3 regions of the Inquilinus sp. CA228 genome follow, and region 3 is predicted to be linked to each of the others. Evidence: riboswitches for the same ligand, from Rfam matches in the RefSeq annotation. Region 3 holds a riboswitch; each other region holds the start of a gene.
The links. Region 3 has a riboswitch for thiamine pyrophosphate ahead of thiO (glycine oxidase ThiO). Riboswitches for the same ligand answer to the same signal wherever they lie in the genome.

Region 1: another riboswitch for thiamine pyrophosphate. It lies ahead of thiC (phosphomethylpyrimidine synthase ThiC); the one in region 3 lies ahead of thiO (glycine oxidase ThiO).
Region 2: another riboswitch for thiamine pyrophosphate. It lies ahead of thiB (thiamine ABC transporter substrate binding subunit); the one in region 3 lies ahead of thiO (glycine oxidase ThiO).

What each region holds. Positions count from the first base shown of each region.
Region 1 is NZ_JBQJIK010000005.1:13,308-15,503, reverse strand. It holds gene thiC (phosphomethylpyrimidine synthase ThiC) at 1-1,392, opposite strand, end outside; TPP riboswitch at 1,458-1,573, opposite strand; gene ACTOWL_RS03325 (MFS transporter) at 1,731-2,196, shown strand, end outside.
Region 2 is NZ_JBQJIK010000013.1:18,850-21,045, reverse strand. It holds gene lepB (signal peptidase I) at 1-197, shown strand, start outside; gene ACTOWL_RS08320 (peroxiredoxin) at 216-884, opposite strand; TPP riboswitch at 1,009-1,113, shown strand; gene thiB (thiamine ABC transporter substrate binding subunit) at 1,166-2,167, shown strand.
Region 3 is NZ_JBQJIK010000024.1:65,600-67,795, reverse strand. It holds gene thiS (sulfur carrier protein ThiS) at 1-122, opposite strand, end outside; gene thiO (glycine oxidase ThiO) at 119-1,321, opposite strand; TPP riboswitch at 1,312-1,410, opposite strand; gene ftsY (signal recognition particle-docking protein FtsY) at 1,520-2,196, shown strand, end outside.

The DNA of each region.
Region 1 (2,196 bases), on a different contig from region 3:
CCAGCCGATCATCGCCGCGCCGATGCCGGAGGTGATGTGGTCGTAGCCCGGCGCGATGTCGGTGGTGAGGGGCCCGAGCGTGTAGAACGGCGCCTCGCCGCAGACCGCCAGCTGCTTGTCCATATTGGCCTTGATCTTGTGCATCGGCACATGGCCGGGGCCTTCGATCATGACCTGGACGTCGTGCTCCCAGGCGATCTTGGTCAGCTCGCCCAGCGTCTCCAGCTCGGCGAACTGGGCCGCGTCGTTGGCGTCGGCGATCGATCCCGGCCGCAGCCCGTCGCCCAGCGAGAAGGCGACGTCATAGGCCCGCATGATGGCGCAGATCTCGCGGAAATGGGTGTAGAGGAAGCTCTCGCGGTGATGCGCCAGGCACCATTTCGCCATGATCGAGCCGCCCCGGCTGACGATGCCGGTCACCCGCTTCGCCGTGAGATGGATGTAGGGCAGCCGCACCCCGGCATGGATGGTGAAGTAGTCGACCCCCTGCTCGGCCTGCTCGATCAGCGTGTCGCGGAAGATCTCCCAAGTCAGGTCCTCGGCCACGCCGCCGACCTTCTCCAGCGCCTGGTAGATCGGCACCGTGCCGATCGGCACCGGCGAATTGCGCAGGATCCATTCGCGGGTGGTGTGGATGTTGCGGCCGGTCGACAGGTCCATGACCGTGTCGCCGCCCCAGCGGATCGCCCACACCATCTTCTCCACCTCCTCCGCGATCGAGGAGGTGACGGCCGAGTTGCCGATATTGGCGTTGATCTTGACCAGGAAGTTGCGGCCGATCGCCATCGGCTCGGATTCCGGGTGGTTGATGTTGGAGGGAATGATCGCCCGGCCCCGCGCCACCTCGTCGCGCACGAATTCCGGCGTCACGTAGTCCGGAATCTCGGCACCGAAGCTCTCACCGTCGCGCGCCGCCTGCTCTTGCGCCCGCTCGCGGCCGAGATTCTCGCGGATCGCGACATACTCCATCTCCGGCGTGACGATGCCGGCCCGGGCATAGGCCATCTGCGTCACCGCGGTGCCGCCGCGGGCCCGCAGCGCCCGCCGCTCGCCGCGCGGGAACTCGAACAGGTTGGCGGCCTCGCCGGGGCGGCGACCGTCATCCTCCGGCCGCACGGTGCGGCCGTCATAGGCCTCGACATCGCCGCGGGCGGCGATCCAGCCGGCCCGCAGTGCCGGCAGCCCGGCGCCGATGTCGATCAGCGCCGCCGGGTCGGTGTAGGGGCCGGAGGCGTCATAGACCCGGAGCGGCGGCTCGCCGGATTCGGGCGACAGCACGATCTCGCGCATGGCGACGCGCAGGTCGGGGTTGCGCTCGCCCGGCACATGGACCTTGCGCGACGCCGGCAGCGGGCCGGTGGTGACGGTTGTGGGGATGACGTCCTTGGGCATCCACGGCCTCCTCGATCGGACGGATTGAGGGCGTGCCAAAGACGGAAAGCGGAAAAAACGGCTGAGCGCGCATGTGGTTCCATTCCCTACGCCGGCACGACCCGGATCAGGTTCGAAGGGTTCCCACGTCGCAGATGGTGTGGTGTCTCAGCTCCTTACCGGAGCTCCCCTCGGAACGCCCCGATCAGAGCGCGCCCCGGGACGGGATGTCAAGCGAGGGAGTGCACCAAGCCGGCGATCCTGCGACAGGATGGCAGTCCGATCGTTTTGTCTGGCAATTGCCCGGGACCGGTTCCAAGGTTCCGCCCAACAGTCGGAAAGACGAAGCGGAGGAAACGATGGCGGCTCTCCCGAGATCGGCCCGCATCCGGACCATCCAGGTCACCGCGCTGGCGCTGCTGGTGCTCAGCGGCGTGGTCAACTACATCGACCGCGCCACCCTGGCCGTGGCCAACCCGCTGATCAGTCAGGATCTCGGCTTCTCGCCGTCGGAGATGGGGCTGCTGCTCTCCGCCTTCCTCTGGGCCTACGCCTTCGCCCAGCTTCCGGCCGGCGCACTGGTCGACCGGCTGGGGCCGCGGCTGATGCTGTCGCTCAGCCTCGGCCTGTGGTCGCTGGCCCAGGCAACCGGCGGCCTGGTCCGGAACTTCACCCAGTTCTTCGCCATCCGCATGGTGCTGGGGCTGGGCGAGGCGCCGCAATTTCCGACCAGCGCCCGCATCGTCCGCGACTGGTTCAACGTCCGGTTGCGCGGCACCGCGACCGGCATCTGGAACTGCTCCTCCACCCTCGGCACCGCGATCT
Region 2 (2,196 bases), on a different contig from region 3:
CGTTCGACCACACCGCGGAATACGTCGTTCCTGCCGATCACTGCTTCACATTGGGCGACAATCGCGACAACAGCCTCGACAGCCGCAGTGACCTGGGCTACGTGCCGATCGGGAACATCATCGGCCGCGCCGTCTACCGGCTGCGACCCAATTCCGGCTGGCTGGTGCCGCCGAATAGCGTCCCCGGGCTCGACTGAGCCCGGGGCGTCCGGACATCAGTCGCGCGGCTGGGCGACGGTGCGGAGGTAGGGCTTCAGCGTCTTGAAGCCGGCCGGGAACTTCTGCTTCGCCTCTTCGTCCGAGACCGAGGTGACGATGATGACGTCCTGGCCGTTCTGCCAGTCGGCCGGGGTGGCGACCTTGTGCTTGGCGGTCAGCTGCAGCGAATCGATCACCCGCAGCACCTCGTCGAAGTTGCGGCCGGTGGTCATCGGGTAGGAGATCACCAGCTTGATCTTCTTGTCCGGGCCGACGACGTAGACGTTGCGCACCGTCTGGTTGTTGACAGCGGTGCGGCCCTCCGAGGTGGTGCCGGCATCGGCCGGCAGCATGCCGTAGAGCTTGGAGACGGTGAGCTCGGAATCGGCGATCACCGGGAAGTTCGGTGCGTAGCCCTGGGTTTCCTTGATGTCCTGGGCCCAGCTCTCGTGCCGGTCGACCGGGTCGGCGCTGAGGCCGATCACCTTGACGTCGCGGCGGTCGAACTCCGGCTTCAGCTTGGCCACGGCGCCGAGCTCGGTGGTGCACACCGGGGTGAAGTCCTTGGGATGCGAGAACAGCACGCCCCAGGACGAGCCGAGCCAGTCGTGGAAGCGGATCCGCCCCTCGGTGGTCTCGACTTCGAAATCGGGCGCGTCCTCACCAATCGCGAGCGGTCCGGTCATTTTTACCTCCAGTTATCGTTAATTTTGTAATTTTACCGTGCCGCGGAGCCGATGTCATCAGGAGCCTTGTCGCAAGGCGGCCTGTCACCTCGTTGACACACGCAAGGCGCGCCCCGATGATGCGCGCGTCTTGCCGGGGTGCCCGAACGGGGGCTGAGAGGCGCGTCAGCGTCAACCCGACGAACCTGATCCGGGTCATGCCGGCGGAGGGAGCGCGAGACGACGCCTCAGGCATCGGCACGTCCCTCTCCGTTCCGCCTCGACCCAGCGGAGGAAACGCGATGCGCCTGTTTGCCGCCGTCCTGCTGACGGCCCTGACCTCCGCCCTCGCCGGGCCGGCCGCGGCCGAGACCCCGGTGCTCAAGGTCTACACCTATGAATCCTTCACCGCCGAATGGGGGCCGGGCCCGCAGGTGAAGAAGGCCTTCGAGGCCGAATGCGGCTGCACCGTCGAGTTCACCTCGGTCGAGGACGGCGTCGCCCTGCTGTCGCGGCTGAAGCTGGAGGGCAAGTCGAGCCAGGCCGACATCGTGCTCGGCCTCGACACCAACCTGACCGCCGAGGCGACCGCGACCGGCCTCTTCGCCCCGCACGGGCAGAAGCTCGACGGCCTGTCGCTGCCGGTGGCCTGGACCGATCCGGTCTTCGTGCCCTTCGACTGGAGCTACTTCGCCTTCGTCTATGACAAGACCAAGGTGCCGAACCCGCCGAAGAGCCTGCACGACCTGGTCGAGAACAGCGACCTGGAGCTGACCATCCAGGACCCGCGCACCAGCACGCCGGGCCTGGGCCTGCTGCTCTGGGTCAAGCAGGTGTACGGCGACAAGGCGCCGGAGGCCTGGGCGAAGCTGAAGCCACGGATCCTCACCGTGACCCCGGGCTGGAGCGAGAGCTACGGCCTGTTCCGCAAGGGCGAGGTGCCGATGACCTTCAGCTATCTGACCTCGCCGCCCTATCACGTGATCGCGGAGAACGACAGCAACGTCGGCGCCGCGGTGTTCAGCGAGGGCAACTACCTCCAGGTCGAGGTCGCGGCCAAGCTGGCCTCGTCCCCGCACCCGGAGCTGGCCGACAGGTTCCTCGCCTTCATACTGAGCCCGGCGTTCCAGGACCTGCTGCCGACGACGCAATGGATGTATCCGGCAGTGACGCCGAAGGCCGGCCTGCCCGACGCCTACAAGGCCCTGCCGACCCCGGCCAAGGCCCTGCTGTATCCGCCGGAGGAGGTCGCCGCCAACCGCGCCGCCTGGATCGCCGAATGGCTGCAGGCGACCAGTCGTTGAGCCCACGTAGGTTGGGTTCGCGGCCCGCG
Region 3 (2,196 bases):
GCCACGGCGGTGCCGCGCGCCGCCGGGTCGATGCCCTTGGCCAGCAGCAGGTCGAGCACGCTGACCCCGAGCGCCACGGCTTCGGTTTCTCCGTTCACATTCACGGTCCCTGGCACGCTCATTGCGCCGCCTCCGCGATCCGGGTGAAGCGGTCGATGCGGAACGGCTCCGCCGCCTCCGGCAGCTTGCCGTCGAGGATGGTGCCGGCCACCGCCTCGACCGTCGCCGGCAGCAGCAGGATGCCGTTGCGGTGGTGGCCGGTGGCGAGGACCAGCCCCTCGATCGCCGAGGGGCCGAGCACCGGCGCGTCGTCGCGGCTGCCGGGGCGCAGCCCGGCCCAGCTTTCGATCACCGGCAGATCCTCGATCCCCGGCAAAGCGCGCCAGGCGGCGTCGAGCAGCGACAGCATGCCGCCGGCGGTGACGGTGGTGTCGAAGCCGCGCTCCTCCACCGTGGCGCCGATGATCAGCCTGCCGTCGAGCCGCGGCACCAGATAGGCCTTGCCGACCCACAGCACGTGGCGCAGCAGCGGCGCCGCCGGGTCCATCTGCAGCGCCAGCATCTGGCCCTTCACCGGCCGCACCGGCGGCAGCGCCTCGCGCGGGATGCCGGCGATGCCGCCCGACCAGGCGCCGGCGGCCAGCACCACGACATCGGCCGGCCGCGCCTCGCCCGCGACCACCACGCCGCTGGCCCGGCCGCGATCGGTGACCACGGCCTCGACTTCCGCGTGGTCGTGCAGCCCGCCGCCAGCCCGGCGCAGCGCCTCCACCAGGGCCGGCACCAGCCAGCGATTGTCGACCTGGTGGTCGGCCGGGCTGTGCACGGCGGCGGCGAGGCCCGGCCGCAGCATCGGCTCGCGCTTCAGCAGCTCGGCGCCGGTCAGCCAGCGCAGATCGACGCCGAGCTTGGCCTGATAGTCGGCGGAGAAGCGCAGCTCCGCCGCGTCGTCGCGGGTCAGGGCCACGGCCAGCGTGCCCTCGTCGCGATAGCCGATCGGCAGGTCGGACGCCGCCTCGACCTCACGGGCGAAGCCGGGCCAGAGGTCCTGGGCGTGGCGGCACAGGCCGAACAGCGCCTCCTCCCCCGGCTCGGCCTCAAGCCCGGCGGCGAGCATGCCGGCGGCGGCCCAGCTGGCCTCGCGCCCGACCGGGCCGCGGTCGTAGACGTCGACGGGGCAGCCGGCGCGGGCCAGGCGCCAGCCGATGGCCAGGCCGTTGACCCCGGCGCCGATGATGGCGACGCGAGGTCGGGCCCCGCGCAGGGGCATCGGGCCGACGGAGTCGGCCTGCAAAAAAGACGGAATCGGAACGCCGGTCATCTCAGGCTCCCTCCGCTGGCATGATCCAGGTCAGGTTCGATGGGTATGATCTCAGCCCGCCGTAACGGTGGGCACCCCAGCCGATGCCGCCATTTCAGTCCCGGAGGCGGGTTGGTTGCAAGCCCTTTTCTTGCAACGCCCCTGCCCCGCGCCGGGCCGACTTACGGAGGTCACACGCGGCGTGTTAAGACAGCGCGCATGACAGAACAGATGAACGACGGCGGCGCAGGGGCGCCGAAACGAGGGTGGTTCACCCGACTGAAGGAGGGGCTGTCGCGCTCCTCCGCCAAGCTGACCGAAGGCATCAGCGGCATCTTCACCAAGCGCAAGCTGGACGATGCGACGCTGGAGGAGCTGGAGGAGCTGCTGATCCAGGCCGATCTCGGCCCGGCCACCGCCGCCAAGCTGACCGCCGAGCTGGCCCGCACCCGCTTCGGAAAGGAGGTGTCGGGCGACGAGGTCCGGCGCGCCTTGGCCGACCATGTGGCGCAGATCCTGCGCCCGGTGGCCAAGCCTTTGACCCTCTCCTCTGACCGCAAGCCGCAGGTGGTGCTGGTGGTCGGGGTGAACGGCACCGGCAAGACCACCACCATCGGTAAGCTGGCCAAGCAGTGGCGCGAGGACGGCCGCTCGGTGATGATCGCCGCCGGCGACACCTTCCGCGCCGCCGCGGTGCACCAGCTGCAGGTCTGGGGCGAGCGCTCCGGCTGCCCGGTGGTCACCGCCAATCCCGGCGCCGACGCCGCCGGCCTGTCCTTCGACGCGCTGACCCGGGCCAAGGCCGAGGGCCGCGACGTGCTGCTGATCGACACCGCCGGCCGGCTGCAGAACAAGGACAATCTGATGGCCGAGCTGGCCAAGATCATCCGCGTGCT